Regions from separate parts of the Pseudoalteromonas sp. AOP7-A1-14 genome, predicted to be linked through region 1. Evidence: predicted binding sites of a transcription regulator. Region 1 holds the regulator's gene; each other region holds the start of a gene.
The links. The regulator sigma-54, encoded in region 1, starts transcription at its own class of promoters, with help from an activator protein. The targets are predictions, from matches to a motif close to GTTGGCACGNNNNTNGNNT.
Positions count from the first base shown of each region.

Region 2: ACT3RM_RS04010 (TorF family putative porin) is a predicted target of sigma-54. The motif match lies at 5,413-5,431, and genes of this name have one in related genera.
Region 3: ACT3RM_RS12625 (BON domain-containing protein) is a predicted target of sigma-54. The motif match lies at 5,866-5,884, and genes of this name have one in related genera.
Region 4: ACT3RM_RS11520 (CsbD family protein) is a predicted target of sigma-54. The motif match lies at 6,913-6,931, and genes of this name have one in related genera.

Region 1 is NZ_JBQSVO010000011.1:23,965-32,235, forward strand. Features, by position in the region: gene lptB (LPS export ABC transporter ATP-binding protein) at 1-278, shown strand, start outside; gene ACT3RM_RS03565 (RNA polymerase factor sigma-54) at 340-1,833, shown strand; gene hpf (ribosome hibernation promoting factor) at 1,862-2,149, shown strand; gene ACT3RM_RS03575 (PTS sugar transporter subunit IIA) at 2,154-2,603, shown strand; gene rapZ (RNase adapter RapZ) at 2,616-3,461, shown strand; gene ACT3RM_RS03585 (HPr family phosphocarrier protein) at 3,483-3,755, shown strand; gene mgtE (magnesium transporter) at 3,874-5,232, shown strand; gene ACT3RM_RS03595 (YqaE/Pmp3 family membrane protein) at 5,642-5,800, opposite strand; gene ACT3RM_RS03600 (BON domain-containing protein) at 5,876-6,451, opposite strand; gene ACT3RM_RS03605 (HesA/MoeB/ThiF family protein) at 6,636-7,406, opposite strand; gene thiE (thiamine phosphate synthase) at 7,406-8,271, opposite strand, start outside.
Region 2 is NZ_JBQSVO010000013.1:10,290-18,560, reverse strand. Features, by position in the region: gene ACT3RM_RS04045 (LysE family translocator) at 1-534, shown strand, start outside; partial or broken gene ACT3RM_RS04040 (PH domain-containing protein) at 611-998, shown strand; gene ACT3RM_RS04035 (rhodanese-like domain-containing protein) at 999-1,343, opposite strand; gene ACT3RM_RS04030 (YgaP family membrane protein) at 1,343-1,531, opposite strand; gene ACT3RM_RS04025 (ArsR/SmtB family transcription factor) at 1,629-1,940, shown strand; gene ACT3RM_RS04020 (endonuclease/exonuclease/phosphatase family protein) at 2,452-3,270, opposite strand; gene ACT3RM_RS04015 (aldo/keto reductase) at 3,616-4,512, shown strand; gene ACT3RM_RS04010 (TorF family putative porin) at 4,638-5,312, opposite strand; gene ACT3RM_RS04005 (hypothetical protein) at 5,600-6,763, opposite strand; gene ACT3RM_RS04000 (AsmA family protein) at 7,333-8,271, shown strand, end outside.
Region 3 is NZ_JBQSVO010000082.1:8,790-17,060, forward strand. Features, by position in the region: gene ACT3RM_RS12590 (M13 family metallopeptidase) at 1-1,798, shown strand, start outside; tRNA gene ACT3RM_RS12595 (tRNA-Gly) at 1,933-2,008, opposite strand; tRNA gene ACT3RM_RS12600 (tRNA-Gly) at 2,154-2,229, opposite strand; tRNA gene ACT3RM_RS12605 (tRNA-Gly) at 2,296-2,371, opposite strand; gene orn (oligoribonuclease) at 2,572-3,117, opposite strand; gene rsgA (small ribosomal subunit biogenesis GTPase RsgA) at 3,238-4,296, shown strand; gene asd (archaetidylserine decarboxylase) at 4,314-5,180, shown strand; gene ACT3RM_RS12625 (BON domain-containing protein) at 5,261-5,830, opposite strand; gene ACT3RM_RS12630 (LiaF domain-containing protein) at 6,139-6,795, shown strand; gene dusA (tRNA dihydrouridine(20/20a) synthase DusA) at 7,290-8,271, shown strand, end outside.
Region 4 is NZ_JBQSVO010000070.1:10,837-19,107, forward strand. Features, by position in the region: gene ettA (energy-dependent translational throttle protein EttA) at 1-795, opposite strand, end outside; gene metA (homoserine O-succinyltransferase MetA) at 1,005-1,952, shown strand; gene ACT3RM_RS11505 (homocysteine S-methyltransferase family protein) at 1,942-3,009, shown strand; gene metH (methionine synthase) at 3,020-5,647, shown strand; gene ACT3RM_RS11515 (hypothetical protein) at 5,832-6,587, shown strand; gene ACT3RM_RS11520 (CsbD family protein) at 6,669-6,866, opposite strand; gene hrpB (ATP-dependent helicase HrpB) at 7,134-8,271, shown strand, end outside.

The sequences.
Region 1 (8,271 bases):
GCGCATTAGCAGCCAATCCTAAATTTATTCTTTTAGATGAGCCTTTTGCTGGTGTTGACCCTATTTCAGTGTTAGATATAAAGAAGATTATTGAACACCTTAAAAACCGAGGTATAGGCGTACTTATTACTGATCACAATGTACGAGAAACCCTTGATGTTTGTGAAAAAGCCTACATTGTTTCTCATGGGGAGCTAATTGCATCTGGCACTCCTGAAAACGTATTAAATAATAAAACAGTGCGCGATGTTTACCTAGGTGAACAGTTTAGACTCTAAATCGACTAGCATCTGCTAGTATTAATTATGACAACATTTTAAAAAGGATTGTTAGAGATACATGAGGCAATCATTACAGCTGCGCATGGGCCAGCAACTTACAATGACACCACAGCTGCAACAAGCGATACGCCTGCTGCAACTTAGTACATTGGATCTCCAGCAAGAAATACAAGAAGCGTTAGATAGCAACCCATTACTTGAGGTTGAAGAACAAAATTTTAGTGACGAAGATGCTGGTAAAAATGAACAAAAGCAAGATACAGATGATGTCACGGTTAGCGCTTCGCCAGACGAAACCTCAAGCGAATACGAACAAGAAAGCTCAGAAGCATTAACTAAAGAAACCGTGAGTGACGAAATGGCAATGGACGTTACGTGGGATGAGTACATGAGTGCAGCCCCTAATACGTCATCAGGGCCAATGCCTGAAGATGAATCTATTTATCAAGGTGCATCAACAGAAACACTGCACGAATATTTAATGTGGCAACTACAGTTAACGCCATTTAGTCCCACTGATGAGGCGATCGCTTTAGCTATTGTTGAAGGCATCGATGAATCAGGTATTTTAACCGTTAGTTGTGAAGACTTATTAGAAAGCTTGAATCAAGGCGGCGAAGAAGAAATAGAACTTGATGAAATACAAGCTGTGTTAAAGAGAATTCAACTTTTTGACCCAATCGGCATCGGCGCACGCAGCTTACCTGAATGCCTATGTATTCAACTAAATCAATTTGATCCCGCAACCCCTTGGATTAGCGAGACAAAAAAGGTTCTAACTGATCATATCGATTTATTAGCCAGTCGTGATTACCGTACTTTAATGAAAAAGACTAAGCTTAAAGAAGACGAGCTTAAAGAGGTTATGACGCTCATTCACAGTCTCAATCCCAAGCCGGCTGATACCATTGTGCGTGAAGAATCTGAGTACGTTATTCCTGATGTGTCAGTGAAGAAAATAAAAGGCCGCTGGATAGTTGAGCTTAACCCCGACAGCATGCCAAAAATTCGTGTAAACAGCCAGTATGCGGCAATGTCTCGCTCTGTTAAATCAAGCAGTGACAGCCAGTTCATTCGCTCTCATCTGCAAGAAGCCAAATGGTTTATTAAAAGCTTAGAAAGCCGTAACGATACTTTATTAAAAGTAACTAACTGCATTGTGCAGCAACAACAAGGTTTTTTTGAACATGGACCCGAAGCTATGCGCCCAATGGTTTTAAATGATGTAGCTGAAATGGTGGAAATGCATGAGTCAACAATTTCGCGAGTAACTACGCAAAAATATATGCATACTCCACGCGGTATTTTTGAGTTGAAATACTTTTTTTCAAGTCATGTAAGCACCGAAAATGGGGGGGAATGCTCATCAACAGCTATTCGTGCTCTGATCAAAAAGCTAGTCAGCGCAGAAAACTCAGCGAAACCGTTGAGTGATAGCAAAATAGCAGATATATTGGCAGAGCAAGGAATAAAAGTGGCTAGACGCACCATTGCAAAATACCGCGAGTCGCTTGCTATTCCACCATCGAACCAAAGAAAAAGTTTGATTTAAGGCGTTAACACACAGAAGGAAAATGCTTATGCAATTAAATTTAACGGGTCGCCATGTAGATATTACTGATTCATTAAGAGACTATGTAAATAGTAAATTTGCGAAGCTAGAAAGGCACTTTGATCATATAAACAATGTGCATGTCATTCTTGATGTAGTAAAACTAAAGCAAAAAGCAGAAGCCACTTTACATGTCAGTGGCGCGGAGTTGTTCGCTTCGACACAGCACCAAGACATGTACGCCGCGATTGACGGACTTATAAATAAACTAGACCGCCAAGTAATCAAACACAAAGAGAAGATTGCTCGACATTAATCCTATGAAATTAAGCTCACTTACTTGTCAGGACTGCAGTAAAGCTGCGGTCCTTTTTAATAGCAAAAAACGCATTATTGAATTCATAAGCCAGCTAGCCCACGAGCAGTTACCGCATTTAGTCCAGCAAGATATACTTAATGCGCTGTTGACTCGCGAAAAGTTGGGGAGTACAGGTATAGGTAAAGGTATTGCTATTCCTCATGGCCGAATGAATGGTATTGATAGTCCTTTAGCGCTTGTGCTAGTGAGTAAATCACCCATTAATTTTGATGCTATCGATAATCGCCCTGTTGATATATTTGTCGCACTCATCGTCCCTGACGGTGATAGTGAGCTGCACTTAAAGACGCTAGCCGCCATTGCTGATAAACTAAACAATAAAGAGTTTTGCAAACAATTACGTAGCGCAAAAACGGACCAAGATTTATTTAATGTAATTGATGCACAATAAAGGAGACTAGTAATGGAGTTAATTATCGTCAGCGGCCGCTCAGGCTCAGGGAAGTCCGTTGCGCTACGAGTATTAGAAGACTTAGGCTATTACTGCGTAGATAATATTCCAGTTAACCTATTACCGTCTCTAGTACGAAGTGTATCAGACAATTACGACAAAATAGCTGTTAGCATCGACGTTAGAAACCTGCCTAAAGAACAAAAAGAATTTAACGATATACTCGAATACCTACCTGGATTTGCAAAACCAACTTTATTTTATTTAGACAGCGACGAGCAAACACTGATAAAACGTTTTTCTGAGACTCGTCGCCTGCATCCATTATCGATTGACTCTTTACCGCTTGATTTAGCGATAAAACAAGAAAAAATATTGCTGGATGTACTGATCACTCATGCTGATTTTATTATTGATACCACCGATTTAAGTGTCCACCAGCTGGCTGAATCAATTCGTGAAAAAATTCTCGGCAAAAAAGACAAAAAATTAATCATAACTTTTGAATCATTTGGCTTTAAACATGGAATTCCTAAACAAGCTGATTACGTATTTGACGCACGATTTTTACCAAACCCACATTGGGAACTTGAGTTAAAGCCACTGACAGGACTTGATCAACCAGTAAAGGATTATTTAGCAAGTCACAGTATAGTGCAAAAGTTCACCTGGCAAATTCAAACCTTTGTACAAACATGGCTGCCTCATTTAGAGCGTAATAATCGTAGCTATTTAACTATTGCTATTGGTTGCACAGGTGGCCAGCATCGTTCAGTCTATTTAGCGCAAACCATTGGTGAAAGTTTTGCAATGTCTCACTCAAATGTGAAAATTCGCCACCGTGAACAAGAAATATAAATACCAAGGTAGCCACAATTAATGTATGCAGAAGATACTTTTTTAATTAAAAACAAGTTAGGCCTACATGCTCGTGCTGCTAGCGTTCTTGCACAATTAGCAGTGCAATTTGATGCCACCATAACGCTATTTCAAGATGAAAAACAAGCGGCTGGCGACAGTGTCTTAGCACTGATGCTGTTAGAAAGCAGTAAAGGCAAAGAAGTAAAAGTTATTTGTAAAGGCCCTGATGCAAAATCCGCGCTTGCAGCCATCGGACAGTTAATAGCAGAGCGTTTTAACGAGCAAGAATAAGCTTGCGCTTGGTGTCTGTCTTTAAATTGCGGTAAACTAAATACAGTTTTTAGCCAAAACATTGTTAATTATCTGAATTTTTCTATCTTCGTAATAGTTTATTTTTATAAGGACGCCAATGCCCGATACTTTTGAACAGGATTATCCACTACAACAACTAAAACAGGTGACTCAGTCACTCAATAGTGGGCAGTTTGTTCAAGTCAGGCGTATGTTAGCAAAAACGGCCCCGTGCGATACCGCGCTATTACTAGAGTCATCTCCGCATAAAATCCGTAGTTTACTATGGCAACTGGTCGACCCTGATGTGCAAGGTGATGTACTCGAAGAGCTTTCTGAAGATGTGCGCTTGGGTATTATTGCGCAAATGGAACCTGAGCATATAGCTGCTGCCACTGAAGACATGAGCGATGATGACTTCGGCGAAGTATTACGTAGCCTGCCCGATACAGTTTATCAAAATGTGGTTGGCGCCATGGACAGCCAAGATAGAGAACGTGCTACCCAAGCACTTTCTTATCAAGAGCGCTCAGCCGGGGCATTAATGAACACCGATACGGTGACTATTCGCCCTGATGTTACTATTGATGTAGTCCTTCGCTATCTGCGCTTACGCGGCGAGCTACCTGAAGGCACCGACGATTTATACGTAGTTGATAAGCATAACTGTTTTTTGGGCGCAATGCCGCTAAGCGTACTATTAACTAACTCTCCGGATAAAGTCATTCGTGATTTGATGGATGAAGACTGTGAGTCAATTGCCATCTCTATGGATGAGAGTGACGTTGCGCAGCTGTTTGAACGCCATAACTGGATTTCAGCCCCTGTTGTTGATGATAACGCACAATTACTTGGTCGTATTACTATCGATGATATCGTTGATGTTATTCGTGAAGATGCTGAACATAGCTTATTGAGCTTAGCCGGCCTTGATGACGAAGAGGATACCTTTGCTCCCGTATTAAAAAGCTCCCAAAAGCGCTCTATTTGGCTTGGTGTGAATTTATTGACGGCGTTAACAGCTGCTTTTGTCGCCAGCTTTTTTGAAAACACTCTCGCTGTTTTACCTATTCTAGCCGTACTTAACGGTATTGTGCCGTCGATGGGGGGTGTTGCAGGTAGTCAAACACTCACTCTGGTTATCCGCGGTATTGCAGTTGGCCATATAAATCAAACCAACCAACGCTTTTTGCTGATGAAAGAACTGGCTATCGGCGCGATTAATGGCGTGGTATGGTCAATTTTAATAGCAGGCGTGGTCGCTATTTGGCAGTGGGACTTTAAGTTGGGAGCCGTGCTTGCTTTTGCTATGTTTATGAACTTAGTAGCAGCAGGTATAGCCGGTGCTAGTATTCCACTAATTTTGAAAAAGATGAATATAGATCCAGCCCTTGCAGGTAGTGTGTTATTAACTACAGTGACTGATATAATAGGTATTTTCGCCTTTTTAGGCACTGCAACTTGGTTACTGATTTAATTGAGTTAGTGTAAGAAAAGTTGCTTGAATTAGCTCAACTCTACATACTCACTAAGGGCGGCATTTAGTAACATGCACTTATGGTTTTTACTACTTAACACTTCTAATATTGCTGCCATCCTAGCTAACCACCCTTACTTTTCGTGTGCTTACAGCTATCCATAGCCATTCTCGTAATTCCACCTTAACTTCCATTATCCTTATTTATCCAAGCCTTCTATAATCCATTACTTACTTGCTCGGTGAAGTAGTATCCATAATTTTCTTCCATTGCTGCGCCGTCCATAGCGACACACTTTGTACATCCGTTTCTTTAAAATGACTTTCTTTTGTATGATTATACTCCATAACATTCCTCCTTGCAGACTTGCGCCTGTTCTTCCTTGTAAGTATTAATGAATACGGCTTATTAACGTCTAGCGATGATATAAATCGCATGGATCAAACCAGGAATATAACCCAGCAATGTTAACAAGATGTTAATCCAAAATTGTGCACCCAAACCTACCTGTAAAAAAACACCTAAAGGTGGAATGAGCACTGAAAATATAATACGTATTAAATCCATCTTGCGCTCCTTACTATAAAAAACTAAATCTCAAACTTAAAGCCCAAAAGACTGGGCTTTATAAAGTGACAAATATTACTTTTTAACGATAGTAAGATTGTCTTTAACATCTCTTACATCTTCTGCATTTGAGGCAATTTTAACAGCTAACTGCTTTTCAGCGTCAGATTCAACTGTACCGTTCAACGTGACTACACCTTTATCTGTATCAACGTCGATATTAGTACCGCTTACTTCAGAATTGAACAAATAACGCGTTGTGATAACAGTGGTAATTTTAGCATCTGTTAAGTCACTATCAGCGCTATCATCGCTGTCCATGTCTTTACTTTTCATCATGGCTGACTTTTTATCTTGAATAACAGTTAACTGGTTATCTACGTCCATGACATCATCAATGCTTAACACAAGTTCTTCAGCAAGCTCTTTATCAAGATCACTTTTCACTTTACCAGTTAATGTTACCTTACCATTTTTAACATCGGTATTAATGTCAAAATTATTCAGATTGCTATTCATTAACAGTACGGTTTCAGCCTTACCATCAACCCATGCATCTTTACTTTCACTTTCCCAGCTATTGGCTTGAGCACCCATTGCTGTTGTACCAAGAACTAAAGCTGCAATCATTGTTTTGTTAAATGTTTTCATAATCTGTTTCCTTTTGATTAGTTACGCTATTTAATATGCGAACATCGCGCCAACTTTATAACTATTAATAATCAATAAGATACAAAAAAACATTTAACCGTTGTAATTTTTTTACAAGCTACTCGGTAATTTATTCCTAGTATTGCAACAATAGATAAACACTTCATGGTCATTTGTAAGTATTTTATACTGGGCTATAACACTCAGAGCAATCGGTAGATTTCGTAAGAGTGAATTTTTGCTGTGCGAGAGTTAAACCATCAAAACAGATAAACTGGCTACCTTGGTGGTGCCCTAGGATTAAATTAATCCCGAGTAATGCCTGCATTGATCCCATCACACCTAGAAGCGGACTCAGCACACCTGCATTATCACAATTCAGTGCTTGTTGCTCTGGCTGCTCTGGAAACAGACAGCCATAACAGGGACTTTGTGGCACACGAAAATCAAAGCACATCAACTGTCCTTCGCTAGCAATAGCCGCGGCTGATATAAGTGGTATACCCGCTTTTAAACAAAAACGATTAACTGTATAACGTGTAGCAAAGTTATCACTGCAATCCAGTACCAGTGTTGCAGCTTTAAATATTTGCTCAGCATTTTCTTCAGTTAATTGCTGACTAACAGTGTTAACAGTAATTTGGTTATTTAAGCTCGTTAGCACTTTACCTGCAGCGCTCGCTTTAGCTTGCCCTAAGTGGTTCACTTTATAGAGCACCTGTCGCTGCAAATTAGAAAGTTCGACTTTATCGTCATCAAGTAACGTAAGCTCACCAACACCCGAAGCCGCTAAATACAAAAGCGCAGGGCTACCTAAACCGCCCGCACCAATCACAACAACGTGTGCTGCTTTTAGTTTTAGCTGACCATCAAGGCCAACTTCTTTAAGCATTAAGTGGCGACTATAACGTAGCTGCTCTTTGTCAGATAATTCTTTCTCAGGTAAGTCTGTCATTATTTTTCAAAGCCATCCTTATAACTCTCTTTAATAGCACCTTGTAAATCTACAATTGCTTGTTGATAATCATCAGCTTCAGTAATAGCCCTTACTACAGCAACACTGCCAACACCTGTGGCAGCCACTTCTAAAGTACGCGCTAAATCAATCCCCCCGATAGCGACTGTTGGGTAACTTTGCATTAATGGCACAAAATGTTTTAGCTTTTCAAGCCCTTGGATTTGACCCGTCATATCTTTGGTGGTGGTTGGGTAAATAGCTCCAAATGCCATATAACTAGGACGATAATTGTGCGCGCGAAGCATTTCATAAAAACCATGAGTCGAAAGTCCTAAACGCAGCCCCGACTCTTTTATCAGGGCTAAGTTAGCTTTAAGCAAATCTTCTTGGCCTAAATGTACACCATAAGCGCCGTGTTTAATTGCCAATTGCCAGTAATCGTTAATATACACGTTACCATCGTACTTTTTCCCTAGTGTAACTGCTGATGCAATCACCTCATCAAGCTCGTTTTCTGTGCCATTTTTTATTCTTAGCTGTACGGTTTTAATACCTTGCGCTAAACACTTCTCTAGCCAATCAAGTGTATCAACTACTGCATATAAACCGAGTTGTTTACTTTCACACGGAGCAAAATTGGCAGCCATAGTAAATTCATCAGCACCGTCGAAGTCTAGTTCATCGGCAAGCCAACTACCTGCTTCTATCACTTGTGGATAATCATTAATATTTTCGGGGAAGCATGTTTGTGCTACAGGGCCAAGACCTTCACCATAACGTACTGCCGCTTTTAAACCTTGGTTGATATAGGCTTTAGCTAAAATAAAAGCATCTTTAAGTGGGTATTCTTTTGTTAAACACG
Region 2 (8,271 bases), on a different contig from region 1:
AAACACAGCATCCACGGCAGTATGAAAAACGGCATGTTGGCAGCGCTTAGCCATGGTATTGGTGTGGGGTTTTATGCCGCTGCGTCGTTACTTGGCTTGGGTGGGTTAATGTTGCGGTTTCCTACTATTTATCAAGTGTTGGTCTACTTAGGTGCAGCGTATTTAGCCTATTTAGGGATTAAAATCTTATTAAAAAAACCAAGGGGGAATGAACTAAAAGTTGCTCAGCAAAGTGGTAGTGCCAAGCATGCGTTGCAAGATGGCTTTGCGATTGCGTTTTTAAATCCAAAATTAGCGGTATTCTTTTTAGCGTTATTTTCACAGTTTATAAACCCTGAAAACCTGACGTTTAAGGTGGGTGTGATCATGTGCTTAACTGTATTTTTAATCGATACGAGTTGGTATTTATTGGTCGCATTCTTAACTGACTACTCAAAAAAGCGCTTTGGTTTTACCCGTCAAAACCCATGTTTTGAAAAATTATTAGGGGTTATTTTTATTGTCCTTGCTGTACGGGTGATTATTACTTTATAAGGGATTAATATGTCTGACAACAGCTTAAAAAGTGCTGCTTTTGCTCCCAAGGTAAAGTCTTATTGATTAATTGCAGGGGGGAATATTAGCGGCAATATCGCCCGAACTGAAGCGTAAGCTAGTGGTTAAACGTGGCGTGTTTTTTAAGAAAAAGTCAATTCCTCTTGAAAAGATAGCAGATATAGCATTAAGTTAAGGGCCGTTAACGCGGCTATTTTGTCTATATAGATTAAGCTTTGAAACTTGGGCAATCAGGCCAAGGTGCATTAGTCTCGTTATTAGGTATGATTAATGCCAGTGACTTTCGCGAAGTAATCCTAACCTAAAGAGATAACCTAGTCGGTACAAAACCAACAAAAGCTAAAGCAGATGAACCACTGAGCCAAGTAGAACTTATGAGAGCTCTCACTCATAGCGTAAAAAACATAGAACAAATGCTAGTTACGCTACTGGATGAGAAAAAATTAAAATACTTGGCAAATTTTTTCTGCATTACATGTAATAACAGTGACATTTTTGTAGCCAATACGAGTAAGAGCTTCGGCGCTTAGAGATGCACGAGCCCCACTGGCGCAGTGTAGGTAAATTGCCCGAGCAGGATCTTTTTCAATTTCCATTAACTTCATTTCGAGTAAACCACGTGGGATATTAATAGCGCCAGTTGCAGCCTTGGTTGCGTGCTCTGCGGGCTCGCGCACGTCAATAAGTAGGCCCTGGTTTTGCTCAAGCTCTTGTTTTGCTTGTGCGGCATCAATACGGCGTTGGTTTGGAGTAACTATTTTCATTAGATCTGGGATTGAAGTAAGCATTAGTCTGTAAACCCTCGTTTGCGTAAAAAATTTATAAGTGGACACCATTTGGTAAACGCTGTTTGGATCAGGTTTACTCCTATAAATAATGTTAACCACATAAACCGGCTATCTACAAAGTAGCTTAATATGACCGAAATTGTCACCATACTACCTGCAAGTAAAAGAATTCCGTCATTAACTTTCATATTGACACATTACATTAGTTTTTTCTAATGTAATTTATATTAGATTTAACTAATGTAAAAGTCTATACTTTGCTTAGAACGTTTTATTAGGGCAGTTATGAATATTGAGCGATTAGCGAATAATGCTGAGCAAGCTGAACAATTTCTAAAATTGATGGCAAATAAAAACCGACTAATGATTTTATGCAGCTTACTCCAAGGTGAGTTAAGCGTAGGTGAACTAAACGAACGAGTGCCATTAGCGCAATCGGCACTGTCACAACATTTAGCTAGTCTACGCAAAGCAAATATGGTGGCAACACGCCGAGATGGTCATACTATTTATTATTTTTTGACCGATCCAAAAGTTGAGTCGATCATTGCGTCACTTTATCAATGGTTTTGTGCCACGGATAATAGTGCCAAATAAAGCTCACTAATTTACTGAGTGACTTTTCTTTAGTGCGTGATTTGCCACGGTTGTATTTTCATCAAAGTGACTGGGGTAAGTATAAGTAGTATTTGCTTTAGAGTAAGTAAGAGTGGTTATTTTAAATTTGTTTGTTATTTCCTCATTGTTTTCGCAAATTATTAAGCTATATTAATTATATATTATGAGTGTTGATGGAGAGATCATGAACACTCAAGTAATTGCTCAAGTTAATCAAGGCCAAGCTAATTTAAATCTAACTAACACACGGCCTAACACTATTACAAAAACATGAACTCCTGAGAGGGTAATAATAAAGTGCACCATTTATAACTTTATTAGTGGTGATGAAAAGACCCTTATTTATAACTCTAATTTCACCTCTCCTACAGAGTGAACCAAGCCACAGAAATGTGGCTTTTCTGTTTTTATCTTCGTATGGATTTACTGTTTAAATTCAAGTCGCAATAGACCAATGAAATGCAGCATTTGAAAAAGTCACAAGTCCCCCTTAATTAATCGTTAAAGTGGCTAAAATAGGGTTGTGATCAGAGCTAGTAACTTCTTTGACTTGGGTTTTATCTATAGTTACGTCACGTGCCCAAACTTGGTCAAGCGCTAAGCCGAAGGTTTTAGTGCGCTTATCGTCTAAATAAATAGCTTCACTTAAGCCTAAATTTGATAGTGTTTTTATTATTAAAGCTTGGCGGTCATCGCTCCATGCATTGAGGTCGCCTGCAAAAATGATTGGTCCTGTATGATTTTTCATAATAGCTGCTGTATTTTGCAATTGATGATTAAAATCGTCAGTCCCTAAGGTAAAATTGATACCGTGTAAGTTAATGCTTAACAATTGCTGTTGATTTGGTAAAGCGTATTGCACAATGTTGGTCGCTTTAGGGCTGCGTAGCCAAGGCTCAATATCGGTTAAGGTGCAATGTACGGTTGCTGGCCAACGACTTAAGGTCATTACTCCCGATTGCATGTCGCCATTTTTGTAGCCTTTTGAAAATCGCCAAAAAGGTTTGAGGTTTTTTAACTTTTCGGTCTCAATGGCTTCTTGTAAAAATACAATATCTGCTTGTTGGTTTAGCTCATTTAAATCTTCATATAACCCCTGGTTTTGGGCTTTGTAGATATTCCAACTTAGTAAATGTAATTGCTTTGGCAGTACATAGTGTTTTGCATAAGTTTGTATTTGGCTTTTTTTTAGCTGTTGCTGGCATTGCTCAACAGAGCTAGCAATTTTAGTAATGCCTTGCTGTTCATCAGATAGTGTTGCGGTATGCACTGGAAATAAAATAAAAAAATAAAAAATTATATTCAACACTATTGGCCTCTGTCATATTACTCGGCTGCTACTTAGGCTAAAATCACGTCATTAGTTTCTATGTAATTGTGAACAATTGTAGCCTAGGATTAGTTCGCTGTTCAAATGAATCAATAAATTGCCTCCGTTCAAAAAGTGCTAAGCCGGTAGGCTGTAGTTATACAGTCAATGTTTTTAATAGTGGAAGGGAAGTCGCATGGGCAAATAGATGCCCTTTTTCTGCTATAGCAATCACAGCCCTATAAAGTAGGGGAATACGTATGAGTGTTAGCTTGACTCGTGCTGCAAGTATTGATGAGGCAATTAACATGCTAAATATGTACCACAAACAGTTAAGGTTGAATTATGAATAACATCACTCCCCCCGTGATTGACGAGCTAGTATTGGGGTTTTGGCGTTTACTTGATAGGCAAGCCACGCCGCAGCAATCGTTACAATTTTTAGAAGAGGCTATTTCTGCCGGTATTACTCATACCGATCATGCCGACATTTATGGTGAATATGGCTGTGAACGTGAATTTGGAAAAGTATTAGCGCTTAAGCCAAGTATTCGTGATGAGATAAAAATTATCACCAAATGCGGTATTAAACCTGCCTTTCCAAGTTTGGGTTTAGCAGGCCAAGCAAATCATTACGACTCAAGTGCCCAGCATATAATTGCTTCTACTCAGCAATCCCTTAAGCATTTTAATACTGACCGTTTAGATGTGTTGCTTATTCACCGCCCAGATTACCTAATGAATGCTGATAACGTGGCAGAGGCGTTTAATACACTTAAGCAAAACGGCGATGTGCTTGAGTTTGGTGTATCCAACTTTACGCCTTCACAATTAAACTTATTACAGTCGCGCCTTGATTTTAAGCTAGTAACTAATCAAGTTGAGTTTTCACCCTATGAAATGAAAGCACTAGATGACGGTACGCTCGACCAATGCCAGTTACTGGATATTAAACCAATGTGCTGGTCGCCTTTAGCGGGCGGTTTGTTATTTGATGAAAAAGACGAAAAAGCCATTCGCTTACGCCATGTGTTAGCGCAAGTAGGCAGTGAAATTGGTGCAAGCTCGGTTGATCAGGTTGTATACGCGTGGTTATTAATGCACCCTAGCTGCCCATCAGTAATAGTTGGCACGGGCAATATTAAACGCGTTGAATCTGCAGTAGCCGCTAAAAAATTAAAGCTTAATCGCGAGCAGTGGTATCGTATTTGGCAGGGATCAACAGGGCATAGTGTGCCTTAATTTAGCGGGTGGTTGGTGTACTTTCACATTTGATACTTAAGTTGAATTGATGAGCACTATTTTAATAGTTTAATTACAGAGAAAGGGCCTTGCGGCCCTTAGTGTTGCAGCAAGTAACACATTTTTTATAAGCTAAAATCTACCGAGTAGCTAACATAAGCTTTTAAATCATCATCATCGAGATCGGTTTGTAACAAACCCAGAGTAAAGCCGTCTTTGCTGAGTTCGATGCCATAATCAATATAGTCATCACCAAATAACTCTTCTGCGGTGTCGCCACTGGTTTGACCTAGATGAAAGGCAAGTTCAGTATCGTTTAAAATAGTGAAACTAGCATTTAGTTCTAAATAAAGCATGTCGTCTTCAACTGAAAAACCATCTTGTGCGTTAGTCATGTAGCTGGCTTTACCTGACAGCCATTCCCAGCTCAGTTCGCCATATATTTCGCCAAAATCAAGTGAGTCTGCGGCATCAGGGTAAGCGTAATATAAGTAACCGACGTCATAGTCAAATTCGCCAGCGGTACCTGTAAATCCTGCGTAAAAGTCCGCTTCATAACTAGTACTTGCGGCTTCTCCAAAATCAACACTTGATACCCAAGTTCCGGCGTAAAAGCCTGACTCGTTAGCGTAATCAATACCACCTGATACTGCTGCAGTATCAAGTGTTTGGGTTACACCACGGAAGTAATAGTTTGAGCTTGCAGCAATATTTGCAGTGACTTCTGCAAAGCTGTAGCTTGAACTTAATGTTAAAAAAGCGAGTGCGCTTGCAGTGACTGTTTTTTTTAGTGTTAACATGTTTCGTATCCTGTTGTTATGCTGATTTCTTCTCACAATTATTAATTAGATTGCAGTCTAGTTAACTGTGGATCTCATCTTTAGTTGTCTATTAGGATATTTGCACTGCTTGTGCCAAGTTAAATGGAAGTAATTATTTATATTTTAATCACTTAAAAAACAAAGGTATGAGTGTTTTATTAGAAAGGAAACTTAAATATCAAATGATAGTTACGCACTTTGTTGGTGCGTAAAAAAGCCCGTATGCACAACTCGGTTGCAACGGGCTGTATGTTTTCTAAATGAGTTTAGCCAAATATGGTGCGCATCAGGCTGATCGTTTCAGCAACGCCGCGGCCTTTTTCAACTTCGTTAATTATAGAGCCTCGTTTAGCGCGAATATGCTCAGGAATATCATCATCCGCTAAAGCACGGTCGACAAGTATTTCAGCTGATTCTTTACCTCTACGCACTTTTTTAGCGCCAGTGCTGGTGCTACGTTTAGGTTTGCTTAATAACTTTATATAGTTAGAGTTATTTGGGGTATTTTTATCTGCATAATAAAAAAAGCATGGTAATAATGCTTTTATAGCGACTAGTTGCTGTTCTAGCTCACTACTGCCATTGGCCATTTTAAACCAGGACATGCTATGAATAGCTTGCACAATGTCTTTCCAATAGCGTTCAAAGTCGCGATTGTTAAGCTTGGTAATACCTAATGCAGAGCATAGCGCTTCTAATCGAGAGTTATTAATCGGTGTAAATACATCTGGTCGGCGCATGGCTAAAAGGCGTGTTGCAGGGGCAAGTGTTGGTTTTTCATTACTATCATTAAATGCTAATAAGTAACTTACAACAAACTGTTGGTAATCAGTAGCAGTTACTTCACCTTCAAGCGGAATATGGGCAAGTGCATCATCAAATAATGCTGGTAAATCAGCCAACATTTGATGAAAACCTTTAGCGCTTTTGGTAGAAGCAAACCATTCTACGTCAAAATTATAACTACTTGGATCAAGTGAATTGGTGTGCTTACCGGTAAATGCGAGTAAATCCTCAGGGATCATTTCTTTTAAAGATTGCTCACGAAGGTTATTTATATAGCTTGTTAAGCGTAATTGTTCATCAAGAGCTAGTACTTCTCTGTGTTGCTCTACAAAAGTACTTACAACTGGCCAAGGCGCCACACGCAATGTTTTTAGTTGCAGAAAACTAATGGCAGAGATGAGCTGAACATGAAGTTTTTTTAATATTGGCAACTGACTCTTTTCAAGTAGATCGTAGTTAATGCGATCACGGCTTGCGTTGAGCAATTCATAGCACCAAGCTAGGAATTCTTCAGGATAGCTTTCTACTTTTACCGCCATTAGGTTTAAGCTCAGCTCAGAGGCTTGCTTTAAAATATTTTGATAAATTTGACTTTCTTGTTCGCCTAATGTCATCTCTGACGGTGAAATTAGTAGTTTCTTCATGCCTGACAGTACTCCGAGTAGATACAGTTTAGAACACTAATTTTAGCGCAAAACCGCTTAAAGCAACAGCGCTGTGCGTCATATCGACGTGAATAAAGGGTTAGTGGGTTGTACCTCAAGCATATTTTTTGAATATATTGTCGGGAATAAAAGTATAACAGTTGTATATTTTTGGCTGGCAATATATTCATTTGGCGTAATTAGACTTTAAATTTAAATGGTGAACTGCTTTACTGTTTTAAAATGATGACCGCCGATAGTGTAAGACGGAAGAACTCTACAGTACGAATAGCGACTCCAAATCGACATAGAAAACCAAGCGTTGTGACCGATAAACCTTCCTACTTCTATATATTTTTGTTTCATCGCGCCACACTCTGTGAAAACTTGTCACGTTAGGTATTATTGGTTAATGTTTTTTGTAATCTAAAGGTATTGATATGTTTCAGGAATGATTCAGATATCAACAGGTAAAATTTTAAAAGTTACTTTTTTCTACTCTTGGCAATGATTTCCAGAGTAACTCCCGCTATGATAATAATATTAATTGCACATTTGAAAGGATAGTCATGAAAACCTTGTTTAAAGTTATTGGCGTAATTTTATTATTGCTTGTTGCTTTGATAGTTGCAGCGCCATTTTTAATTCCTACAGACGCTATTTTTAATAAAGTATCTGAGCAGGTTGAAAAAACCACTGGACGCACACTTACTATTGATGGCGATAAAAGTTTATCGGTATTCCCTTCACTTAAGCTTGAACTAAACGATGTTCATTTTGCTAACATGCCTAGTGGCTCTCGCGCTGATATGGCGAGTATGCAGCAGTTGGCAATTCATATTCCGTGGTTTTCGCTATTTGGTGGTGAGTTTAAGCTCGAAAAATTTGTGATTAACGAGCCAAATATTTTGCTTGAAAACGATAAAAACGGTAAAGCGAACTGGCAGCTTTTTGATGCAGTAGCAGAGCAGCCGGCTAATACTGAGCAAGCGGGCGGGCCTACTAAGTTGCCTGAAAACTTTGATATTCAATTAGGTGAAGTGGCAATATACGGAGGAAAATTTACTTACCTTGATGGCGCAACAGGCGCTAAACAAGAAATAAGTGATTTAGACTTGGCCATTTTACTTCCTTCACTGCGTGAAACATTAGAGGTTGAAGGCGGTATTACCTATATGCAAGAACGCTTTGAGCTAGATGTAACACTCGATACGCTGGTTAAAGCGATTGAAGGCGATACTTTTAATATAATGCAAGCAATCACATCGAAGTTAGTCGATGTTGATTTTAAGGGCTCAATTGCAGATCAAGGTAAAGACATTCAAGGGCAATTATCACTTAGTGGTGATTCAGTTAAAAATATTGCTAAATGGCAAGGCGTTGAGCTAAATGCAAAAGAGAATGCCTTTAATGAATTTAACGTTAAAGGCAAAATGCGTTTACAAGGCGAAAAATTTACCTTAAGCGAATTACTTGCAACACTTGATGCATTACAAATTAAAGGTAAA
Region 3 (8,271 bases), on a different contig from region 1:
AAAAGCCATGAAAACCGTGCTTGAAAAAGCCGCAGCAAACACAAATGTTGAACCAGGCTCTGATGAAGCTAAGCTTGCCGATTTTTATAACAGCTATATGGACGAAACCAAGCGTGAAGCGCTAGGTATAAAACCATTACAAGGCACGCTTGATAGCGTTGATACAATAAAAAATAAATCAGATCTAGTTGAGTTAATGGCAGATCTTCGCACCAAAGGCGGAAGTGTCCCATTTGGTTGGTATGTAAATAACGACGCTAAAAACTCAAGTGAAAATGCTCTTTATGTTTTTCAGTCGGGTTTAGGCCTACCTGATCGCGATTACTACTTAAAAGAAGAAGAAAAGTTCACTACTATTCGTGCGCAATACCAAACTTATATTAGTGACGTATTAACCCGTGCTGGTGTTAAAGATGCTGAAGCTGCAGCTGAAAGTATCGTCGCTCTTGAAACCAGCATTGCCAATGCTCAGTGGAGCCGTGTTGAAAGCCGTAATGCCACTAAAGCATACAATAAAATGACAGTGGCTGATGCAAGTAAGTTAACCGGTGAACTTGACCTTGAAGCATACTTTAAAGCGTCAGGTATTAACACCGAAGAGCTTATTGTTCGTCAACCGAGTTACTTTGAAAAACTTGCGGATATTTATAAAGATACCGATTTAGCTACGTGGCAGAATTACCTTAAGTTTCATTTTATTAGCAACTATGCAGGCTTATTAGATAAAGATTTAGTTGATCTTCACTTTGATTTTTATAGCACCACTTTACGTGGCGTTGAAGAACAAGCGCCACTGTGGAAAAAAACCGTTGATGCATCAAATAGTGTGCTTGGTGAAATTTTAGGTAAAGTATACGTTAAAGAAAACTTCCCGCCTGAAGCTAAAGCGCGTATGGAAGAGCTGGTTGATAACGTGATCAAAGGTTATGGCGTAGCAATTAAAAACCTTGAATGGATGAGCCCTGAAACAAAAGTGGCTGCACAGCAAAAACTTGATAAGTTTACCCCTAAAATTGGTTATCCAGATAAATGGAAAGACTACTCTGATCTTGAAATTAAAGCGGATGATTTAGTGGGTAACTATATTCGCCATAGTCAGTGGTCATACGACGATATGATTGCAAAACTAGACAAGCCTGTAGATCGCTCTGAGTGGCACATGACGCCACAAACAGTGAATGCTTACTATAATCCAGTCAATAACGAGATTGTATTTCCAGCGGCTATTCTACAGCCCCCATTTTTTAATTTAGAAGCTGATGATGCAGTTAATTACGGTGCGATTGGTGCTGTAATTGGTCATGAATTAGGTCATGGTTTTGACGACCAAGGTGCTAAATATGATGGTGACGGCAATTTACGTGATTGGTGGAGCGAGTCAGACCTTAAGCAATTTGAAGCGCGTACAAGTCAGTTAGTTGAACAATATAACGAATATAAACCTTTTGAAGATGCGAGTGTAAACGGCGAACTAACATTAGGCGAAAATATTGGTGATTTAGGCGGCCTAACTGTTGCTTATAAAGCTTACCAACTATCCTTAGGTGATAAGGACAAAGCGCCAATTATTGATGGTTACACAGGCGATCAGCGCTTCTTTATGGGGTGGTCACAAATTTGGCGTCGTAAGTATCGTAATGAAGAACTGCGTAACCGATTAATGACAGACCCTCATTCGCCAAGCCACTACCGTGTGATTGGTATTTTGTCGAATATGCCTGAATTTTATGAAGCGTTTGATGTCAAAGAAGGTGACAAAATGTATATCAAACCTGAAGATCGCGTAAAAATTTGGTAGTTATTGATACAAAGCTATAAGAATTAAAAAACGGTACTGAGTGCCGTTTTTTTATGGCTGGATAAAAAATAGTAAAAAGAATTAGTTAAATAATATTTGGTAATGAATAATGAGGGAAAATATAAATAAGATATTGGAGCGGCACACGAGGCTCGAACTCGTGACCTCGACCTTGGCAAGGTCGCGCTCTACCAACTGAGCTAGTGCCGCATTTCAAGTTAGTCAGTAATTTGTCCGTTGTGCGCGACAAGTCGCGGTAGAACGTTCTGGCAACTGAGCTAGTGCCGCATTGTAACTTCATTTTGAAGATTTTAACTTGAAATTATCTAGTTGCTGCAATTTCTTTGGTTGAAATTGGAGCGGCACACGAGGCTCGAACTCGTGACCTCGACCTTGGCAAGGTCGCGCTCTACCAACTGAGCTAGTGCCGCATTGTAACTTCATTTTGAAGATTTAACTTGAAATTATCTAGTTGCTGCAATTTCTTTGGTTGAAATTGGAGCGGCACACGAGGCTCGAACTCGTGACCTCGACCTTGGCAAGGTCGCGCTCTACCAACTGAGCTAGTGCCGCATTTCAAGTTAGTCAGTAATTTGTCCGTTGTGCGCGACAAGTCGCGGTAGAACGTTCTGGCAACTGAGCTAGTGCCGTATCAATATTTTTCAAATAAAAAATATTGATTATCAAGTTACTTAAACACATTAACCCCGCGAGGGTTATCGTCTTAAGCGGGGCAGGATTTTACAATAATCCGATGTGTTTGCAAGTGTTTTTTACAATTTAAAGAAATTTTCTCGGTAGATTTTTAATTCCATAATCGAATCTTTTATGTCGTCTAAAGCAAGGTGTGAGCCTTTTTTGTTCACTTGTTCAAGTACATCAGGTTTCCAGCGACGAGCAAGCTCTTTAATTGTGCTTACGTCTAAATTTCTGTAATGAAAGAAATCTTCAAGTGTTGGCATATATTTATTCATAAAGCGACGATCTTGGCCAATCGAGTTACCGCACATAGGTGATGTGGCCTCTGGAACCCATTGCTTTAAAAATTCTAAGGTTTGCTCAACTGCATCTTGCTCGTTAAATTTACTGGCTTTACAGCGTGCTGTTAACCCAGACTTGCCATGTTGCGTGGTGCACCATTCATCCATGCCATTGAGCAGTTCGTCGCTTTGATGAATAGCGACTGTTGGCCCTTCAGCCAGAATGTTTAACTCACTATCGGTGACAATAGTGGCAATTTCGAGTATTTTATCTGTTACTGGTTCAAGACCTGTCATTTCGAGGTCAAGCCAGATTAAATTTGATTTATGAAAAGACATAATTACCTAAGCGGTGCTTCCTTTAGATCCAGCGCATTTCGATATATCATATTAGTATCAACCGTCGACCTAAAGCTTTTTTTCCAAAAAGCCGACATTTAACTTATTTTAAGGCCAAAAGTGGCGAAGCAGAAAAAATTAAGTAAAGGCCAATCCCGTAGGATAAAGGCTAACCATCAAAAGCGTTTATCAAGTGCTGGTGACAAACCTGCAAAAGGTGAAGGCTCGCAATGGCAAACAGACAATTTAGGCCCCACTGAAGATGCGGTGGTGATTAGCCGTTTTGGACAGCATGCGGATATTGAAACCCAAACCGGTGAAGTTTTACGCTGTAATATTCGCCGTACCGTGTCTGGTATTGTATGTGGTGATGAAGTTATTTTTCGCCGCGCTAAAGTCAGCGAAGGTGATTTAGCGGGCGTTATTGAAGCAATCCAAGAGCGCCGTTCACAGTTAACTCGCCCTGACTTTTACGACGGTGTAAAAGTAGTTGCTGCTAATATCGATCAAATATTAATGGTGTCGGCAGTATTACCTGAATTTACCGCGAGTATTATCGACCGTTACCTTGTTGCCTGTGAAGATATGGGTATCGAGCCTATTTTAGTGCTGAATAAAATCGACTTAATAGATGACGAAGGTTTAGCAGTTATTAATAGCACTTTAGATATTTACCGTGGGCTTGGGTATCAAGTGTTATTAGTGAGTAATACAAGCGGCGAAGGTATCGTTGAGCTTAAACAAGCATTGGTAGGCAAAAATAATATTTTTGTTGGTCAAAGTGGTGTGGGTAAATCGACATTAGTTAATACTGTTTTACCTGATGCGGAAATCCTAACTAAACAAGTCTCTGAAAATAGTGGGTTAGGGCAACATACCACCACCGTATCACGATTACACCATTTACCGTCAGGCGGTAATTTGATTGATTCACCAGGTATTCGTGAGTTTGGTTTATGGCATTTAGATGTTGAGCGAGTGACGTGGTGTTTTAAAGAGTTTCGTGAATTTATAGGTGGTTGCCGCTTCAGAGACTGTAAGCATTTGAACGATCCAGGTTGTATTATTCGCCAAGCAGTGGATGACGGTGACATCTCAGGGTTACGCTTTGATAGCTACCACAGAATTTTAGAAACAATGGCCGATGGCCGTGCCGGTGCTCGTGCTCCGCGCGTATAATTTTAGGAAGAAAAAAAGTGAGCTTAGATAAATTAAAAATTACCCTGCAGTACGTAATGCCCAAACATTTTTTATCACGCATGGTGGGTAAATTAGCGGCTGCAAAAGCGGGTTGGCTAACAACAAGTTTAATTAAGTTATTTATTAAACAATATAAAGTTAACATGGCTGAAGCAGAGCATTCGAACCCAGAATATTATAAAACTTTTAATGAGTTTTTCACACGTCCTCTTAAAGATGGCGTTAGACCGCTCGTTGAAGATAAAGACATTATTAGCCAGCCTGTTGATGGCGCAATTAGTCAGTTAGGTGACATTGTTGATGGACAGTTAATCCAAGCTAAAGGCCACAATTACAGCTTACAAGCGTTATTAGGTGGTAATGAAAAAGACAGCGAGCCTATGCTTGGTGGTAAATTTGCGACTATTTATTTAGCGCCGAAAGACTATCACCGAATTCATATGCCGATTGATGGCACGCTGAGTAAAATGATTTACGTGCCAGGTGATTTATTTTCTGTAAACCCATTAACAGCACAAAATGTCCCTAACCTATTTGCGCGTAACGAGCGTGTTGTGGCTATTTTTGATACTGAAATTGGCCCATTAGCAATGGTCTTAGTTGGTGCTACAATTGTTGCAAGCATTGAAACTGTTTGGGCGGGTACTGTCACGCCACCGGCAGGTAAAGATGTATTTAGCTGGAACTACCCTAAATCAGGCGAACAAGCTATTACGCTTAAAAAAGGTGAAGAAATGGGGCGCTTTAAATTGGGCTCGACAGTGGTGCTTGCTTGGGGTGCTAATAAAGCGGATATTTTAGACTCAGAGCAGCCTGAAACAGTGACCCGCATGGGTGAAGCTTTTGCTAAAATAGTTGATTAAGGTGTTTGATCTTAAATAGACAGCCGTTAAACATAGAAAAGCCCAGCAATACTGGGCTTTTTGATAATTTATAACTTAAATTATTCAGCAACAACAGTCAGTTCATCAACTACGCTGCGAACATCTTCAGCATTTTTGGCAATTTTAACCGCTAATTGTTTTTCAGCATCTGATTTAACAGAACCATTAAGTGTTACTACACCATTGTCGGTATCGACATCAATGTCAGTGCCACCCACTTCTGAGGTAAATAAGTAACGAGTAGTGATCACCGTGCTAATTTTAGCATCTGTTAAATCACTTTCTGAGTCGTCCATCTCTTTATCCATCGCAGAATTTGCTGTTTTAGCGTCTTTAACCACGGTAAGTTGATTATCAATATCACTAACGCCTTCAAGGCTTAACACTAGCTCTTCAGCCAATTCTTTATCAAGGTCGTTATTTACTTTACCCGTTAAAACGACTTCGCCGTTTTTAACATCTGTATTGATGTCAAAATTATTTAAGTTGGTATTCATTAGCAGAACGGTTTCTGCTTTACCATCAATCCACGCATCTTTACTTTCATTTTCCCAATTACTAGCATTTGCACCCATAGCTGTTGTACCTAGAACTAATGCGGCGATCATAGACTTATTAAATGTTTTCATAATCTCTCTCCTTCTGATTAAAGACAGTTATATCTAAGCGAATAGCATGCCAAGATTATAATTATTAATAATCAGTAGGTTACGGTTTAACTTTAACAGTGAATAATATCTTTGGTAATTATTTACAGACGGACAAGTAATTTATTCAGCTAATGTAGAATTGACTATAAAATAGCATTTTTTATTAATCTATCGTTAATATAACTAATGATTATAATTACATTTAAATATAATTAGCTGATATTATTAGTAAAAAAAGTGGCGTGAGTATTGCTTTCTAGTTTGTTAAAAATATATAAGGAATAACCATGAGCGTAAAATTAGCAGATCGTCCCATCGAACAAGTGCGAGAAGAAGTGATAGACCAGCTGATCTATAACTACAGCCATGCAGTGATCTCTGCTGATGCATTTGAGCGACGCTTAGATAAAGCCATGGAGGCTAGCAATAATGAAGCACTGATTGGTTTAGTCAGTGATTTAGAACTAAAAGTAGATAAAAACTACCATAGCGAAAAGCATGCGCAATTTACGCCAAACTATAGCCACAACAGCACAGAAGAAACCCTACAGCTACGTAGTATCTTAGGTTCTAACGAACGTAGCGGCCAGTGGTTAGTGCCCAAGCATATTTACCTAACTAACGTGTTGGGCTCTATTGAGCTTGATTTTACGGATGCTATTTTTGAACACCAACACGTCACTATTCATGTGCGTTGCGTATTAGGCAGCGACGAAATTTATGTACCTGAACACGTTAATGTTGTATCAAAAATATTTAGTATTATAGGCAGTGTTGAAAACAAATCGGTCTCGCTTAATAAACGTCAAGGTCCGACGATTACCATCGAAGGCGAGGTGATATTAGGCTCAGTTGAAATTAAAATAAAACGTACCATTAAAGAAAAGTTTGTCAGTTTTGCCAACAGCCTGCGCAGCAGCTGGCAAAGTATGAATAAGCCTTAAGATATTTGGCATTATTTAATTCGCTTTTGTGATGAGCATGATATAGCGCTCCTTGCAAAAGTGCAGCCAATGTTAAGACCTACCTAATAAGATACCTTCCTCCTTCAATGTTATACGTGGTTAGCTGATTTATACCCAAGCCACCTCAAGATGCAGAATTCAGCGTTTCGCAGGGGCTTAATATCAAGGCGTTACTTTGCAACAATGGCAGTCCCTTTTAAGAAGTAGCAACGATGAGAGTAAGTGCCTGTGAAACGCCCAATAGGTTGGTTTAAAGCGATTTATACTGCGTTATTGATTTTAATAATAGAACCACTATTACTTGCAATCAATGCCTTGCCTAAATCGCTTTTAATTCCAACTGAAACTCGCATCTTGAGGTGGTTTGGGTATATAATCCGCCGCTTGATTTTTATACTTTTAAAAGCAATTACGTTTTTAAAAACCCCGCGATTAATTAAGTGTGCCCAGTAAGGCAATTTGGAATAATTTTTATGAATGGTAAGACCTTAACTCAAAATAAAGCTCCTTTAAATCAAAGCTTTCGTCGCTTTAGTGTGGCTCCAATGCTTGATTGGACAGACCGTCACTGTCGCACTTTTCACCGTAAAATGACAAAACATACGGTGCTTTACACAGAAATGATAACAACTGGTGCTATTTTATTTGGTCGCGGTGATTATTTACATTTTAACCACCACGAAAACCCTGTTGCTTTACAGTTAGGTGGCTCTGATCCTGATGATTTAGCCAAATGCGCTAAGCTTGCCGCTGAGCGTGACTATGATGAAATAAACTTAAATGTAGGTTGCCCATCAGATCGCGTGAAAAAAGGCCGCTTTGGCGCCTGCTTAATGGGCGAACCTGCACTTGTTGCTGAATGTGTAGCTGCGATGAAGGCTGAGGTAGATATTCCGGTAACAGTTAAAACCCGTATTGGAATTGACGAACAAGACTCTTATGAGTTTTTGTGTGCGCTGATTGAAGCAAGCCATAAAGTGGGTTGTAATGACTTTATTATTCATGCCCGTAAAGCATGGCTCAGTGGGTTAAGCCCAAAAGAAAACCGCGATGTCCCGCCGCTTGATTATCCGCGTGTTTATCAGCTTAAAAAAGATTACCCGCAACTAGATTTAAGCATTAATGGTGGTGTTAAAACAATTGCTGATAGTTTAACGCATCTTAATCAAATAGATGGCGTTATGATTGGTCGTGAAGCTTATAGCAATCCATTTATCTTAAGCGAAGTAGATGAAAAAATTTATGGTGATAGCCCATTTATACTTTCACGCCATGATGTTGTGCGCGCTATGTATGATTATATTGAAGATGAAATGCGCCAAGGTGCTAACTTTTGGCATATTGCCCGCCATATGCTGGGAATATTTCAGGGTCAACCGGGTGCACGAGGATTTAGGCGTCATTTGTCTGAAAATGGTCATGGTAAGCAAGCTGATTTATCGGTAATGGATAAAG
Region 4 (8,271 bases), on a different contig from region 1:
TTCAGATTTTTGCTCTTGCTGTAAGCGTGCATCTTTTTGCTCAAGCCATGAAGAGTAGTTACCTTCCCACGGAATACCTTCACCACGGTCAAGCTCTAGAATCCAACCGGCTACGTTATCAAGGAAATAACGGTCATGGGTTACTGCCACAACAGTGCCTTCGTAATCATGTAAGAAACGTTCAAGCCAAGCTACTGATTCTGCATCCAAGTGGTTAGTTGGCTCATCAAGAATAAGCATGTCAGGCTTTTCAAGTAATAAACGACAAATAGCGATACGACGACGCTCACCACCCGATAACACTTCAACTTTAGCATCCCAAGGTGGCAGACGTAGCGCATCAGCCGCGCGCTCTAATACGTTATCAATATTGTGACCGTCGTGGGCTTGAATGATAGCTTCAAGTTCGCCTTGCTCTTTTGCTAGTGCATCAAAGTCGGCGTCTTCCATAGCGTATTCGTTGTAAACTTCATCAAGACGGTTTAGTGCATTTTTAACTTCACTTACCGCTTCTTCAACGGTTTCGCGCACGGTTTTACTTTCATCAAGTACCGGTTCTTGCGGTAGGTAGCCAATTTTAATGCCCGGTTGAGGGTGAGCTTCACCTTCAAACTCTTGATCAACCCCTGCCATAATGCGCAGTAAGCTTGATTTACCCGAACCGTTTAAGCCAAGTACACCAATTTTTGCGCCAGGGAAAAAATGCAACGAGATATCTTTTAAGATAGTGCGCTTAGGCGGCACAACCTTAGATACATGACTCATCGAGAATATAAACTTATCAGGTAAAACCATGGAAAAAGCCTTCAAATAATAATAAAAATTTCAATGTGTATTGTAGTGGCTCACAGGTGAAACAGTCAACGAAACAGCAAAGCAGAACACTTTTTTGACTAAATAGGCTAATAAAATAAATTCATTTAGACATCTAAACATCTAGAGGTTGAAATTTTTAACTAACCGTTCATAATTAGCCATTGGTGAATTGTACCTTGGAGCTAAGAATGCCTATTACTGTTAAAGATGAATTGCCTGCGATTGCAAAATTACGTCATGAAAATGTGTTCGTAATGCCAAAAAGCCGTGCGAAAACGCAAGAGATTCGCCCGATGCGGTTGGCAATTTTGAATTTAATGCCTAATAAGGTAGAAACCGAGGTACAGTTTATTCGTTTGCTGGCAAACTCTCCGTTGCAAGTTAATGTTGAACTTTTACGCTTAGACACCCACCGTAGTAGAAATACCTCAGAGCAGCATTTAGACACTTTTTATCGTTACTTTTCTGAGGTTAAAGATAATAACTACGATGCACTTATCATCACTGGTGCGCCGCTTGCGCATTTAGAATACGACGAGGTTGCTTATTGGGATGAACTCACCGTATTGCTCGATTGGGCCGAAGAGCATGTTACCTCAACGTTGTTTTCGTGTTGGGCCGCTCATGCGGGTTTATATCATCACCATAAATTAAAACGTGAACTTAAAGAAAATAAACTTTGTGGCGTATTTAATCACCAATGTTATTTTAATCACGGCGCGCTTACTCGCGGTTTTGATGATTCGTTTTTAGTGCCGCACTCTCGTTTCGGTCATATTGATATTGAAAAAATAAATGCCAGCGATGACTTAGTTGTATTGGCAGGCTCACAGCAAGTGGGCGCTTACTTAGTTAAAAATAAATCGGGCAGTCAAGTGTATATAACGGGTCATCCAGAGTACGATGCTCATACGCTCAAGGATGAGTATCAGCGTGACCTAGAAAAAAGCCCTGATGCAGCGATCCCAGAAAACTATTTTCCAGATAATAATGCAGACAATGAGCCGTCGAAAACGTGGCAAAGTCATGCTTTTTTGCTTTTTTCGAACTGGTTAAATTATTATGTGTACCAAACTACACCTTATGATATTAATTTAGTTAGCCAAGCCGTAAGGACTAACAACTATGCCGAATAATAACGTTAATAAAAGTCAGCAGATTACAGAAGCATTAAAGCAGCGCATTTTAATTTTAGATGGTGCAATGGGTACCATGATCCAGCAGCATAAGTTTGAAGAAGACGACTATCGTGGTGAGCGCTTTAAAGATTGGCATGTACTAATAAAAGGTAATAACGACTTATTAAGCCTGACCCAGCCTAAAGTTATTGCGGATATCCATCGGGGTTTTTTAAATGCGGGTGCTGATATTATCGAAACCAACACCTTTAACTCGACCACCATTTCAATGGAAGATTACGACATGGCAAGTATCAGCCGTGAAGTAAACCTAGAGTCTGCTAAATTAGCACGCAGTATTTGTGACGAATACAGTGCTAAAAACCCAGCTAAACCACGCTATGTAGCGGGTGTACTTGGGCCAACCTCAAAAACATGTTCATTGTCGCCAGATGTAAACGACCCTGGTTATCGCAATATCACCTTTGATAAGCTAGTAACTGCGTACGTTGAGTCGACTTTGGCTTTAATGGAAGGCGGTGCAGATTTAATTTTAATTGAAACCATTTTCGACACCCTAAACGCTAAAGCCGCCTCGTTCGCAGTAGAAGAAGCATTTGAGCAAGCTGGACGCACATTACCCGTTATGATTTCAGGCACTATTACTGATGCTTCAGGGCGAACGCTTTCGGGGCAAACCACCGAAGCATTTTATAATTCAATTCGCCATATTAAGCCCATTTCAATTGGCCTTAATTGCGCGCTTGGCCCTGACTTATTGCGCCAATACGTGCAAGAGTTATCGCGTGTGTGTGAAACCTACACTTCAGTGCACCCGAACGCGGGTTTACCCAATGAGTTTGGGGAGTACGACTTAGAAGCGCCTGAAATGGCGAAAGAAATTATAGACTGGGGTAAGTCAGGCTTTATTAATATTGTGGGTGGTTGTTGTGGCACCACACCTGCACATATTAAAGCATTTGTTAAAGGTCTAGAAGGGGTTAAGCCCCGTGTATTACCAGAGCTTGAAGTGCGTATGCGCTTATCAGGCCTTGAAGCGTGTAACTTAAATTAGGATAGCCGACATGACACAACAAATAGCCGTATTTACCAACGTCGGTGAGCGTACCAATGTAACCGGTTCAGCCATGTTCAAACGTTTGATCATGGAAGAAGATTTTGAAACCGCGCTTAATGTTGCCCGTGAGCAAGTAGAAAACGGCGCACAGGTTATTGATATCAACATGGACGAAGCCATGCTGGACTCTAAAGCCGCCATGGTGAAGTTTTTAAATCTCATTGCCTCAGAGCCTGATATTTCTAAAGTACCAATTATGGTCGACTCCTCAAAGTGGGAAGTAATTGAAGCAGGTTTAAAGTGTATTCAAGGTAAGGCGATAGTTAACTCAATCTCGCTTAAAGAAGGCGAAGAGCCGTTTATTCATCAAGCTAAAATTATTAAACGCTTTGGTGCGGCGGCAGTAGTAATGGCATTTGATACTGACGGCCAAGCCGACACCGCTGACCGTAAATTTGCAATTTGTCAGCGTAGCTACCGTATTTTGGTTGATCAGGTGGGCTTTCCACCAGAAGATATTATTTTTGATCCGAATATTTTTGCCGTAGCTACCGGTATTGAAGAACACGACAACTACGCCGTTGAGTTTATTGAAGGTACGCGCCGTATTAAGCAAAACCTACCGTACTGTAAAGTGTCGGGCGGGGTGTCTAATGTATCGTTTTCGTTTAGGGGTAATAACCCAGTGCGAGAGGCAATTCACTCTGTATTTTTATATCACGCCATTCAAGCGGGTATGGATATGGGCATTGTCAACGCAGGGCAACTTGCCGTTTACGACGATATCCCAGAAGAGCTACGTAAAGCCGTTGAAGATGTTGTTTTAAACGCCGACTCAGGCGCTGGTGAGCGTTTAGTCGAACTTGCGCCTAAATACTCAGGTATGGCACAAGCGGAGCGTGTTGAAGATCTAGAATGGCGCACATGGTCTGTAGAAAAACGCCTAGAGCATGCCCTCGTTAAAGGTATCACCGAATACATAGAAGAAGACACCGAGCAGTGCCGCGCCGCTGCCGCTAAACCTATTCATGTTATTGAAGGGCCATTAATGGATGGCATGAACGTAGTAGGGGATTTATTCGGTGCAGGTAAAATGTTTTTACCACAAGTAGTAAAATCAGCCCGCGTAATGAAGCGTGCCGTAGCCTATCTTGACCCTTACATTGAAGCCGAAAAAGAAGAAGGCGCCACTAATGGTAAAATAGTTATGGCCACTGTTAAAGGTGACGTACACGACATCGGTAAGAATATTGTTGGCGTAGTGCTGCAATGTAATAATTATGAAGTTATTGATTTAGGTGTCATGGTGCCGGCAGAGAAAATACTACAAACCGCCATTGACGAAAAAGCCGATGCTATTGGTTTATCTGGCCTTATAACCCCATCGCTCGATGAAATGGTGCACGTAGCGAAAGAAATGACCCGCCGCGGATTTGAACTACCATTATTGATAGGCGGCGCGACCACTTCTAAAGCGCATACTGCAGTTAAAATTCAGCCGCAATACGATAAAGGCGTAGTGTATGTAAGCAATGCCAGCCGTGCAGTAGGTGTCGTCTCTAACTTATTATCAAAAGAGCATAAACCCGCCTTTTTAGAAAAAATCAGCGCCGAGTATGTAAAAGTACGTGAGCAACAGGCTCGTAAAAAGCCCCGCTCAAAACCGGTAACAATACAACGTGCCCGTGATAACGCCGCCGAACTTGATTGGGATAACTACACGCCTCCTGTGCCTAATAAGCTGGGCGTGACCGAATTTAAAAATGTATCTATTGCCACACTTCGTAAATATATAGATTGGACTCCGTACTTTATGACGTGGTCAATCGCCGGTAAATATCCGCGCATAATGACCGACGAGGTGGTTGGCGAGCAAGCACAAAGCTTATTTAAAGACGCTAACGACATGCTCGACGACCTTGAAAAAGCAGGTAGTTTGCAACCGCTGGGTGTAATTGGTTTATTCCCTGCGAACCGTGTGGGTGATGATATAGAAATTTACACTGACGAAACTCGCAAAGAGCTGTTAAATACCTCGTGCCATTTACGCCAGCAAACCGAAAAAACCGACTTTGCTAACTACTGTTTGGCCGACTATATTGCGCCAAAAGGGACACCGGATTACTTTGGTGCGTTTGCCGTAACGGGCGGATTAGAAGAAGACGACCTAGCCAATGCGTTCGATGCCAAGCAAGACGACTACAATAAAATAATGATAAAAGCGGTGGCCGATAGGCTCGCAGAAGCGTTTGCCGAATACTTGCACGAACAAGTGCGTAAAGAGTATTGGGGTTATGCGCCCGATGAAAATCTGGGTAACGATGAGCTAATTCGCGAAAACTATCAAGGCATTCGTCCAGCCCCCGGTTATCCTGCATGCCCTGAGCACACTGAGAAAAAGAAAATTTGGCAGTTACTCGATACCGAAGAACGCATTGGCATGCAGCTTACAAGCTCATACGCCATGTGGCCAGGGGCTGCGGTTTCGGGCTGGTATTTTTCACACCCAGAGGCTAAATATTACGCTATAGCCGCGATTCAACAAGATCAGGTAGAAGATTACGCTAAACGTACCAACATGAGCTTGGAAGAGGCAGAACGTTGGTTATCGCCTAATTTAGGGTATGAGCCTTAAGCTTAAAATAAAAGCGAGCTTCGTTGAGCTCGCTTTTTGAGAGTAAAGAGTCGGAAGTAAGGGGGCAAGTCACTTCAGAGATAGTAATAAGTGACAGCAACTGCTATAAAGTGGAAACCACATTTGATAGATAAAATTTATCAACTTACTGTTTGAATTAAATATTTTAAATAAAGGAATATTAATGAAATTCCTACGTTACATAGGCTTGTACTTATCCCTATTATTTACCGCGAACACATTTGCCCTTGAGCAAAAATATCACGATAGCGTTTTACCTATTATTACGGCTTTTCAAGCGCACAATAAGGCGGCTGTTGCTGCGCTTATTCGCTACCCTCTAAAACGAAAATACCCAATACCTGATATTAATAGTGAACCTGAGTTAATTAGTCGTTTTGATGAAGTGTTTAATGAGGAACTCGTCGCGATTATTGCCAGTTCAAATATTAATACCGATTGGGATAAAGTCGGCTGGCGCGGCATTATGCTCAACAATGGTGTGATCTGGATTGATACAAATGGCCAAATTATAGCGGTAAATACTCAAAATGCTAAAGAGCAAGCGTATGCAAAAAGTCTAATTGAAGAAAGTAGAGAGTCATTACACCCAAGTATTCATAACTTTGAAAAACCAGTTTTAGATTGGCAAACCGCTAAATATCATATTCGTGTTGATGATTTAGGCGATCATAATTTTCGTTATACCTCGTGGGGTATTAATAAAAAAACTAGCGATAAACCCGATATAGTTTTGCTAAATGGTGATATAACGTTTGAGGGTAGCGGGGGGAATCATCATTACACATTTAAAAATGGCCGTTATAGCTACGTATTACAAGTTACTGTTATTGGCTGCGAAACATCGCCACCAGGTTGGCTTGAAGTATACAAAGACGAGCAAAAACTGTTATCTGAAGATGTTATAAACGCTCACTAAAAATTATATTACTGGTATAAAAGCCAATAAAAAACCGCCAAAATGGCGGCTTTTTAGCTATGAATTAGCTAAGGTTTAAAGCTATTTACTTTTCTCAAAGTCATTGACTTCGCGCTCAGCTTCTTCTTTAGATTTGCCGTATTTTTGTTGAATTTTTCCTACAAGTTCCTTGCGGCTACCTTCAATTTTGTCTAGGTCATCATCGGTAAGGTCGCCCCATTTATGTTGCGCTTTGCCTTTCAGCTCTTTCCAATTACCTTCGATACGATCGCTGTTCATAATTAGCTCCTTGTATTAGGGGATGAATTTACTTTCACTTTTATAGAAGCAAGCCTTATACCAACGCACCTAATTTTTTATTTTCATTAAAGATCATGGGTTTATTTATTTATGTTTAAGAGGCGTTAGTATAGATAAGCTTCGCTGTTAAAAAAATACATAGCATTGTGTAATTATTGCTTACATGTAAAGCCGCGAATAAATTGAAACACGCTTGGTTGCAGATTTTTGTTACAATAACTACAAAGCAATTTAAGGTAAATTATTGTGCTGCCGGTTCAAGATATATATCAACAACTCGTTTCTACATTAAAGTCAAACCCTTTGACGCTATTACAAGCGCCACCGGGTGCGGGTAAGTCAACGTGGCTGCCGCTTAATTTAATGCAAGATGGACATTTTAAACGCATTGTTATGCTTGAGCCTCGGCGTTTAGCGGCGCGTAATATTGCCAGTTACTTAGCTAGTTGCCAAAATGAAACTGTAGGGCAAAGTGTTGGCCTGCGTGTTCGCGGTGAGAGTAAAATAAGTGCTGATACGCGCCTTGAGGTTGTTACCGAAGGCATGCTGACGCGTATGCTACAAAATGATCCTGAGTTAAGCGATGTTGACTTACTGATATTTGACGAGTTTCATGAGCGCTCAATTGCAGGTGATACTTCATTGGCGTTCGCGCTTGAGTCGCAAAGCGCGCTGCGTGACGATTTAACTATTTTGCTTATGTCTGCCACCTTAGATACCGAGCGTTATTCGCAGTTTTTTGGCTGCCCCATAATTGAATCCCCTGGTCGCAGTTATCCTGTTGATGAAGTTTATATTCCTATAAAAGATGAAAGTCGCTGGCTTGATGAAATCCCGCAAATTATAAAGCAAGCACTTAGTGAACAACCCGGCAGTGCGTTAGTGTTTTTACCTGGTCAGCGTGAAATAGTACGTGTACAGCAAGCGCTTAGTGATTTACCCAAAGGTTGTGAAGTATTTACTTTATTTGGCGAGCAAGATAAAGCCCAGCAGCAAGCTGCAATTGCCCCCGCAGCAAAAGGTAAACGCAAAGTGGTGTTGACCACCAACGTAGCCGAAACCAGTTTAACCATCGAGGGCATTCGCATTGTTATTGATAGCGGCAAACGTCGCGCTGCGAGTTTTAACTTAAAAACCGGTGTAACGGAGCTTACCACGCAAAATATTTCGCGCTCGTCGGCGGTGCAGCGCGCAGGACGTGCAGGGCGAATTGAGCCAGGTGTCGTGTATAGGCTTGGCTCAAAACAAACTTTTGAGCGGCGCAATAGCCACGACAACCCTGAAATTCTCACCTCTGATATCAGCCAACTGATGCTTGAAGCTAAGCTTTGGGGCGCAGGTATAAACGAGCTAACCTTGCTTGATAAGCCAACAGAGCAACAAT